Regions from separate parts of the Thermoanaerobacterium sp. R66 genome, predicted to be linked through region 3. Evidence: riboswitches for the same ligand, from Rfam matches in the RefSeq annotation. Region 3 holds a riboswitch; each other region holds the start of a gene.
The links. A riboswitch is a leader RNA that binds a small molecule or an ion and turns the genes downstream of it on or off. The one in region 3 is predicted to bind thiamine pyrophosphate.

Region 1 (3,286 bases), 770 kb from region 3:
TGTGGTAGAGATTCACTCCTGTACCTTCTCGCCTTTTCAGGATCTATAGCTAATCTAAACATTTCATCCCAATCAAGCTTTCTCCTGGCATAAGACATATCATTATCCCATTTTTCTGCATTGCGTATACCTTTTGCCAGATCTGCTGCATGGGCAGCTATTTTAGAAGCAATGATGCCTTCCTTCATGTCTTCAATCGTTGGAAGTCTCAGATGTTCCGCTGGTGTTACATAACACAGGAAATCCGCTCCACTTGCTGCAGCAATTGCACCACCAATTGCACTTGTAATATGATCATATCCAGGTGCAATATCTGTTACGATTGGCCCAATACATAAAACGGCGCACCATGACATAGCTTTTTCTCCAACAAAACATTTGCTTCGATTTCATTTAGCCTCATATGACCAGGTCCCTCAATAATCACTTGAACATTCTTTTCATAAGCTCTTTTCGCTAATTCTCCAAGGGTTATAAGTTCTTTTATTTGGCATGCATCTGTGGAATCATTTATGCAGCCTGGCCTCAATGCATCGCCAAGGCTTATCGTTACATCGTACTCAGCACATATGTCAAGAATATCATCAAAATACTCATAAAAAGGATTTTCCTTATCATTTAATTCCATCCACGTATATAACAAAGAGCCTCCACGAGAAACGATATTTAGAAGTCTTTCATTTCTTTTGAAAATTTCCGCCGTCTCTCTGTTGATGCCTGCATGGATAGTCATAAAATCAACACCGTCTTGTGCATGCCTTTCGACGATCTTTATAAATTCTGAAGGAGTAATGTCTTTTAAATCTTTGTCATAATATCCTACAGCATCATATACTGGAACAGTACCTATCATGGCTGTAGAAATACCTATCAATCTGTTTCTAAATTCGAAAGTTTTGCCATATGAACTTAAATCCATGATAGACTCTGCTTTCATTTCTATCGCCTTTTTTGCCTTTTCTAATTCTGCATCCACATTGTTGCAGTCCCTTGATACACCTAAGTTTACGTTTATTTTTGTTCTAAGCCCTGTCCCTACGCCTTCTGGACTAAGTGCTTCATGGTTTTTATTTGCTGGTATGACTACTTCACCAGAAGCTACCTTGCTCAGCAATAAATCCACTTCAATGTCTTCTTTTGCTGCCACAACATTCATCTCTTCTGTAATAATTCCTTTTTTTGCCGCATCTAATTGTGTAGTGTAATTCATCGCAGTCATCCTTTCATAAATTATTTTGTTTTGATACTTGTAAAATGAAGGGAGGAAGAAGGTTATATTCGAAAATATTGAATAAAAAAAGCCTTACCGCATGGTAAAGCTTTATAATCGAAAGCTTGCTTCCCTACGGTAGTATTAACTACATCAGGTTCTAAGGGTCAGGTTTTACCTTCTCAACCAAAATGGTTCCCCCGCAAACTAATTTTACAAGTATTAAATTTAATCTAATTATACTTTAAAACTCTAAAATTGTAAAGGTAATCGGGATTAAAAATCTAATTATTTAATATCACAAACAGGCTTAACATTTATGTTTGACCTGTATTCAGTTTCTGTCCAAAATATTCTATCTGCAACCATAGCTTCAGGGTTTAATTCTACACCCTTTAATATAAGCTCTTTAAATTTATTGTATCCAGCCCTGTCTATCAAGTGACCTCCATGGAGATATACTGGTTTATGATTCAATACTTCCGCAGAGAAATCTTGCCAATTTTTAAGTATGCCCAGCACTACATCTTCTGTTACCCAATTTAAGAAAATCTTTCCCATGCGAGGTGTCTGTTTTCCGGTTCTGCCACCAATGAGGACTCTGTAGAATTTCTTAGGATTTCTAGACCAAGCACCTGTGGGACATACAAGTGCACACTCACCACAGCCAACACAGCAGCACGAATCTTTCTCGATTTTTCCATTTACCATGTATAAAACACCTGTAGCATGTTGTTTACACGCCTCGATACATTTCTTACATCCTATACAACGATCGTAATCATATTCTGTTTTTGTAATGCCTATAATTCCAAAATCGTTGAAATGAGCCTTTGCACAGTCATTAGGACATCCGGCTATGCTTACTTTTATATGATAATCACTTGGAAAGATGATTTTTTCAATTTTTCTTGCAAGTGATGTTGTGTCTATATTTGCCTTTATGCAATGTTTATTTCCTATGCAAGCCATAATGTTTCTAGAACCTATCGTTGGATATCCATTGTCATCTACTTCCATGTCAACACCACAAAGGTCTACTTCTATCTCTTTAATAAACGTCTTTATATACTTATTGACTTCATCGATATATTCATACTTTATTCCAGGTATTGATAAAGTTTGTCTAACGCCAAGATGAAATTGTCCATTTCCCCATGTTTTTGCAATATGTTCTACATATGACAAATATTTAGCATCCATTACACCGCCTGGAACGCGCATCTGCACCATGAATTCACCGCGGACTTTCGATTGCCTGTAACAATTTCTGCGGACTTTTTTTACATCTATATCATAGTTCATTACATACACCTCCACATTTAATCAAGTAAATCCTTCGCTTTTGTGTAGTTAAACACAGGACCTTCGAGGCAAACATACGTCTCGTTTATCTTGCAGTGACCACATTTTCCAATTCCGCAAGACATTTTTCTCTCAAAGGAAACCCAAATTTTATCTTCTGGTACCCCATTTTTCAATAATTCTAATGCTGTAAAATGCATCATTACTGGCGGACCAACGACAATGACATTGTAATCATCAAAGCTATCAAATGGTATTTTACTTATATGCTCTGTCACCAAGCCAACTTCAAATCCATCGACTTTTTTCTTATCAAGAGTATATATAGTGTTAAATTTTGTCTTAAAATTATTTAAATCTTCTTTAAATAAGACGCTGTTTTCATCTTTAAATCCTGCTATAAAGTGTAGCGATTTTATTTCTTCCGAATTATCATAAAAATACTTAAGTAAGCTTCTAACAGGCGATACACCTGTACCACCAGCTATAACAACTAAGTCTTTTCCTTTATATTTGTTAACAGGGAATGAATTACCATAAGGTCCTCTCATGAATATCTTATCGCCAGGAGATAAGTTAAATATCTCATTTGTTACTTTTCCTACTTTTCTTATAGTAAATTCCATCCAATTGTCACCCATAGCGCTTATCGATATAGGTGCTTCACCTATCTTGGGAATGGAAATCTGAAAGAACTGCCCATGCTCTGCTTTTACATCAACTTCAACTCTAAATGTGTATTCCAAATTCGTCTCATGAACTATTTCAAGT
Region 2 (3,286 bases), 1.1 Mb from region 3:
GAAAACCAAGCAGGCTTAAAAGGGCTTAAATATGCCGCATCAAAAGGTTTAGCTGTAATTGTCATGGAGCCTATAAGAGGAGGAAAGTTGGCTGGTGATCCGCCACAAGCTATAAAAGAGCTTTGGAATAGTGCAAGTGTAAAAAGGACACCTGCAGAATGGGCTTTGCAATGGGTTTGGAACCATCCAGAGGTATCGCTTGTATTAAGTGGAATGAGCACGATGGAGCAAGTGAAACAAAATATAGAAAGTGCTTCAAGATCAAAAGCGAATGGCTTAACTGATGATGAGGTAAAACTTGTGGATAAGGTAAGAGAAACTTATAATAAGCTTTCGCCTGTAGGATGCACTGCCTGCAATTATTGTATGCCGTGTCCAAACGGTGTGAATATACCCAAGAATTTTGCCATATACAATGAAGCCCACATGTACAATAACTACAATGAAGCACTTAGAAATTATAATAGCTTAAATGAAGGAAAAGCAAGTTCTTGCATAGAGTGCGGAGAGTGCGAGACTAAGTGTCCTCAGCACTTGACGATAATTGAATATTTAAAGGATGTAAGAAGATATTTTAAAGAAGCAGTTTAAAAATAAGCCATATTGATGAAACCTAAGTTTCACCAATATGGCTTTACTTTTTATAATATTTTTTATAATACTTGCTTTGACGGTTTACTTGTGAAATAATAAATAGTGAATATCTTATTTAGAAGGGAGTGTCAAGGATGGTTCAAAGCGGATTTATGCTATTTCTGCAGTACTTTGTAGCATTAGCAACACCGATTGTTTCAGTTATCTTTTTGGTATTTTACATAGTTTATACAATGAAAAAGATGAAAAAGATTGATTCAATAGAAAAAAGCTTAGCAAAAATAGCAGCTTCAGGCAAGTCAGAATCAAGTGAGTCTTCTTATGAATCTAATGAAGATTTTGAAGTTGAAGATGAAGTCGAAGAAGTTATCGTTAAATAGCAAAATGTATCAGGATGTGGTAATGTGCTGCGGGATGACTTAGATACACCCATTGGAACGCTAAGAATATATTCAAGCGAAGATGGCATAACGAGGATAGATTTTCCCAATGAAGAACATTTACAATGTTTAATGGGTACAAATTCGCTTATTGCAGATTGCAAAGAACAGCTTAGATTGTACTTTGAAGGTCGCTTGAAAGAATTTAATGTAAAGTTAGACTTACAGGGGACAGACTTTCAAAAATCTGTTTGGCGAGAGCTTATGAAGATACCGTATGGTTTTTACGCTACATACGGTGAGATCGCAAGGAGAATAGGAAAGCCAAATGCATCAAGGGCTGTAGGAAATGCCCTTAATAAAAATCCGATCCCGATTATCATACCGTGTCATAGGGTCATCGGCTCGGATATGACGTTAAAAGGCTTTGCAGGAGGACTTAATGTAAAATCATTGTTGCTTCAACATGAAGGTATTGCATTTAAAAAGTAATTTCATTATAATATAGTATAAATTAATAAACAGACTATGTCCGCTGGGGGTGCTTTTAGCTGAGATGGCAGATGCCAAACCCCTAGAACCTGATTAGGTTAATGCCTACGAAGGGAATGCGGCAAAAGACCGCATCAGTGTGCGGTTTTTTTGTTTTAAGCGGTACATAGCCTCAAAAGGAGGTTATTTTCATGTCCTACATTGTAAGCATTTTTTCAGATTTCACAAAGATAAAGCCTGCCACACTTTCCATCATCATCGCGATTTTATTTGCTGTGTTTTTGTTTTACATCCTGAGAAATAGCGTGAAATTTAACGCAAAGATGCTTGTGTATGGCGGATTAGCAATAGCTATATCATTTGTCTTGTCGTATATAAGGTTTTACCATTGGCCTCAAGGTGGCTCTATAACGCCAGCCAGCATGCTTCCGCTGTTTGTCTTTGCATATTATTATGGAGCAGGTCCAGGCATAGCGGTGGGAATGGCTTATGGAATGCTTCAGCTAATACAAGATCCTTATGTTGTGCATTGGATACAGCTTCTCTTGGATTATCCATTAGCATTTGGAGCCTTAGGGCTTGCAGGGTTTTTTAAGAAAAACTTAAGCTTTGGCGTTTTAGTTGGTGGTTTTGGCAGGTTTTTCTCACATTTTCTATCAGGTGTCTTTTTCTTCGCCAGCTATGCACCTAAAGGCATGAATCCTGTCGTCTATTCACTTCTTGTAAATGGGATACTAGTAGGTGTGGAGGTTTTAATTTGCTTTATGGTTTCTATTATTCCACAAGTGAGAAATGCAATTGAGATAATAAAGAAAAAAGCTTTAGCTTAAAAAAGATTTATTAAAACCCTCTTCTTAACGGAAGAGGGTTTTAATAAATCTTATACAATAAATTGATTTTGATGGTATAATATTAGATAGCAAATGAAAATAAACTATATTGATAACACTATTTTAACGCATTTTTAATTAAACTTTAATCCAAATTTAATTTTTGGATGAGATAATCAATATAGTGATTGCGAGGGTCTTTAAAATGGATAAAATAAAGATTTTAATACTTTATGAAGATATAGGGACTGGGCATAAAAGGACTGCAATGGCATTAAAAAAAGCATTTGAAAAAAGAGATAATGTTGAAGTGTTTGTAGAAAATCCACTTGGAGAGAAGTTTCCCAGTCTTTCGTATTTGACGACTCGAATTTACCTAAAGACATTAAAATTGACACCTGAATTATGGGGTTATCTCTATGAGATGGAAAGGGACAAGATAGAAAGGCGCATAAATAAGCTGGTAGGCATATCCGTTTATACATTTATAAAAGATTACGTATTAAACTTAAAGCCTAACGCTGTAATATGCACCCATCCGTTTTCTTGCTCTATTCTGTCTCATATAAAGAGAGATCTAAATATTCCAATATTCGCTATATTGACTGATTATGATGTCCATGCGTATTGGATACATCACCAGATAGACGGGTATTTTGTCGGTTCTCAAGAGATGAAAAGTCAGATGAATTTGATGGGTGTTTCTGATGATAAAATATATGTTACGGGAATACCTATTGATGAGGAGTTTTATGTTAAGAAAGATAAATTTGAGGTGAGGCAAAAATTAGGATTTGTTGTAGATAAGCCATTTATACTTGTAATGGGTGGTGGGCTTGGACTTGGAAATATTAAAAAGGCTGTTAATGTCATACAAAGCCATAAAGATTTACAGATTGCTGTAATATGTGGATTGAATAAAAATTTAAAAGCCAAAATTGAGGAAATTGCTGATGATAATGTAAGTGTATATGGACATGTGGATAATGT
Region 3 (3,286 bases):
TACAAGCCACATATATGGCTTTTTATCCTTGACATGGTGTGTGCATTTTTTATATCTGCTTCAGATTTGGTTTTTCCTATGGTTACGAGAAATGTGATAAATAACGTCATACCTAACAAGGATTTTAACCTTATATACAGGTTCGCAATTTTATTAGCTATAATGTACTTCGGAAGGATGATACTTGAATACATAGTAGGATACTATGGCCATGTTTTAGGTGTAAGCATAGAGTACGATATGAGAAAAGATGCTTTTTCACATCTTCAGAAACTTTCTATGAACTATTATGACAACACAAAGACAGGTTATATAATGTCAAGGGTTGTCAATGACTTAAATGAGATAGCAGAAGTAGCACATCATGGTCCAGAGGACCTTTTTTTGTCTATCATAAGGATAATAGGCACATTCATACTTTTGCTTACAATTGATGTGAGGCTGACACTGGTTGTATTTACCATAATACCTTTTATGTTTATATACATGTATATTTACAACAATAAGTTTGAAATTATATGGAAAAATGTCCGTGAAACGCAGGCACAGATGAATGCCACATTAGAAGAAAGCATTACAGGCATAAGGGTCGTCAAATCATTTGTAAGGGAAAAATTTGAGAACCTAAAATTCGATAATAAAAGCTCCATGTATAAAAGTGCCAGGTCAAAAGCGGTTAAGCATATTGGCATATTTGATTCTAGTGTAAATTTTCTTTCTAATATATCAGTTGTGATTACTCTTGCAGCAGGTGGCTACTTTATATCAAAAGGCCTCATAAATACAGGTGACTTAGTGGCATACATAATATACATTAGCCAGTTTTTGCAACCTTTGACTGTTCTTTTGCGGTTTATAGAGCAGTACCAGCAGGGTATGGCTGGCTTTAGGCGGTTTGTAGAGCTTATGGATACAGAGCCAGAGATAGCAGATAAAAAAGATGCGATAGAGTTAAAAGATGTGAAAGGCGATATTGAGTTTGACAATGTCACATTCAGCTACGACAATAAAAGAGAAGTACTGTCAGGAATCAATCTTAAGATAAAACATGGAGAGACAGTGGCAATAGTAGGGCCCTCAGGTGCAGGTAAAACCACACTTCTAAGCCTTATACCGAGGTTTTATGAGATAGATGCAGGCTCCATAAAAATTGACGGTGTAGATATAAGGGATGTGAAGCTATCATCGCTTAGAGAAAATATAGGCATTGTCCAGCAAGATGTATTTTTGTTTTCGGGCACGATAAAAGAAAACATTGCATACGGCAAATTAGATGCTACTGACGAAGAAATAATCAATGCAGCCAAAGCTGCAAATGCCCATGACTTCATAATGGAGTTAAAAGATGGTTATGATACGTATATTGGCGAAAGAGGCGTTAAATTGTCTGGCGGACAAAAGCAGAGAATATCTATTGCAAGGATGTTCTTAAAAAATCCTCCAATACTTATACTTGATGAAGCGACATCATCGCTTGACAATAAAAGTGAATCGATTATTCAGCAGTCTATTGAAAATCTATCGAAAAACAGGACTACCCTCATAATCGCCCACAGATTGGGCACCATTAGAAATGCCAAGCGTATAATAGTGCTTACTGAAAATGGAATAGAAGAGGAAGGTACACATGAGGAGCTTATGAATAGGAAGGGCGTGTACTATAATCTGTACAGCTATCAACAGGAAAATTTGACGATATGGTGAAATATCCTGTACAAGTCAGATAATTTGTGTTAAAATAAAGTAAAAGTTAATATTTCGTCTGGGGAGCTGGGGTGATAGCCCGGCTGAGAGTTAGCAGCTATTTCTGCTATGACCCATAACCTGATCTGGATAATGCCGGCGTAGGGAGTACATTGGACTTTAAGTGTGCTTATCCGGCACACTTTTTTCGTTTTGTATTTCCTCAAGGCATACAAAAAAAGGAGGAATCGATGTGAAGAAGTTGCTTACGATTGCAGGCTCTGACAGCATTGGCGGTGCTGGCATAGAGGCAGATTTAAAGACGTTTTGCGCCCTTGGAGTATACGGCATGTGCGTCATTACGGCAGTGACGGCGCAGAATACAGTAGGTGTCTTTGATGTAAGAGAGATGGATGCGGATATCATCAAAAAGCAGATAGATTGCGTATTTGATGATACGGCGGTAGATGCTGTAAAGATAGGTATGGTATCAAGCCAAGATATCATTGACGCTATTGCATCATCACTTAAAAGATGGAATCCCAAAAATGTCGTATTAGACCCTGTCATGATATCAAAAAGCGGATATTACCTTCTAAAAGAAGATGCCATAGACGCATTAAAGACAAAACTTTTGCCTATGGCAGATATCATTACTCCCAATATACCGGAGGCGTGTGAGCTTACTGGAATGAATATTGAGGGAATTGACGACATGAAGGAGGCTGCTAAAAAGATCATCGATATGGGTGTAAGAGCTGTCGTTGTAAAAGGTGGACATTCAGTAGAAAACGCTACTGATGTATTCTACGATGGAAGTGAATTTTTACTTTTGCCGCAGGAAAGGATCGACACCAAAAATACACATGGGACGGGATGCACGTACTCATCTGCAATAGCTTCGTACCTTGGTAGAGGATTAAGCTTGAAAGATGCAGTAATAAACGCAAAAAGTTACATAACAGAGGCTATTAAAAATTCTCTTGAGATAGGTAAAGGTGTAGGACCTGTAGGACATCTAGTAGATCTTTATAAGAAGGCAGGTATTGACTATGAAGATTAAAAACTCGACGCTTTTTTTAATATGGGCAGGTGCGGCCATATCCATTGCAGAGGTTTTTACTGGTTCGTACTTTGCACCATTAGGCTTAACTAAAGGGATTTTAAGCATATTGTTAGGTCACATCATTGGCACTCTGTTTTTTGCTTTAGGAGGGCTTATGTCCTTTAGAGTTAAGAAACCTGCGATAGAGTCCACAAAAGGTGTCCTGGGCGAGAAAGGCATGGTATTTATAGGGCTTTTAAATGTGCTTCAATTGGTTGGCTGGACGGCTGTAATGATAATACAGTCTGCAAAGGCTTTCAACGGTGCTATAGGCATGTCTACTGCTGTTGGAATTTTTGTCGTTGGCATATCTGTTTTATTGTGGACATTATTCTTTGACAATGAAGCTTACTGGATAAACGATATTGCTGTTGTGCTTTTATTTATCTTGACTATATTTGTTGTATTGTATTTGAAGGCGGGAAAGGTTGGATATGTAGCCGGAGACATGAGCTTCAGCGGTGCAGTGGAACTTGCCGTTGCTATGCCTGTATCATG

Region 1: it holds a riboswitch for thiamine pyrophosphate, as region 3 does, so the genes downstream of both, thiC (phosphomethylpyrimidine synthase ThiC) here and thiD (bifunctional hydroxymethylpyrimidine kinase/phosphomethylpyrimidine kinase) in region 3, are expected to answer to the same signal.
Region 2: it holds a riboswitch for thiamine pyrophosphate, as region 3 does, so the genes downstream of both, thiT (energy-coupled thiamine transporter ThiT) here and thiD (bifunctional hydroxymethylpyrimidine kinase/phosphomethylpyrimidine kinase) in region 3, are expected to answer to the same signal.

What each region holds. Positions count from the first base shown of each region.
Region 1 covers NZ_JAEUWW010000001.1:333,348-336,633, reverse strand. The annotation lists partial or broken gene thiC (phosphomethylpyrimidine synthase ThiC) at 1-1,210, opposite strand, end outside; TPP riboswitch at 1,323-1,422, opposite strand; gene asrC (sulfite reductase subunit C) at 1,499-2,515, opposite strand; gene asrB (anaerobic sulfite reductase subunit AsrB) at 2,533-3,286, opposite strand, start outside.
Region 2 covers NZ_JAEUWW010000001.1:2,222,246-2,225,531, forward strand. The annotation lists gene JJQ93_RS11110 (aldo/keto reductase) at 1-591, shown strand, start outside; gene JJQ93_RS11115 (hypothetical protein) at 729-974, shown strand; gene JJQ93_RS11120 (methylated-DNA--[protein]-cysteine S-methyltransferase) at 999-1,466, shown strand; TPP riboswitch at 1,502-1,600, shown strand; gene thiT (energy-coupled thiamine transporter ThiT) at 1,658-2,296, shown strand; gene JJQ93_RS11130 (MGDG synthase family glycosyltransferase) at 2,502-3,286, shown strand, end outside.
Region 3 covers NZ_JAEUWW010000001.1:1,102,273-1,105,558, reverse strand. The annotation lists gene JJQ93_RS05515 (ABC transporter ATP-binding protein) at 1-1,704, shown strand, start outside; TPP riboswitch at 1,754-1,868, shown strand; gene thiD (bifunctional hydroxymethylpyrimidine kinase/phosphomethylpyrimidine kinase) at 1,937-2,746, shown strand; gene cytX (putative hydroxymethylpyrimidine transporter CytX) at 2,736-3,286, shown strand, end outside.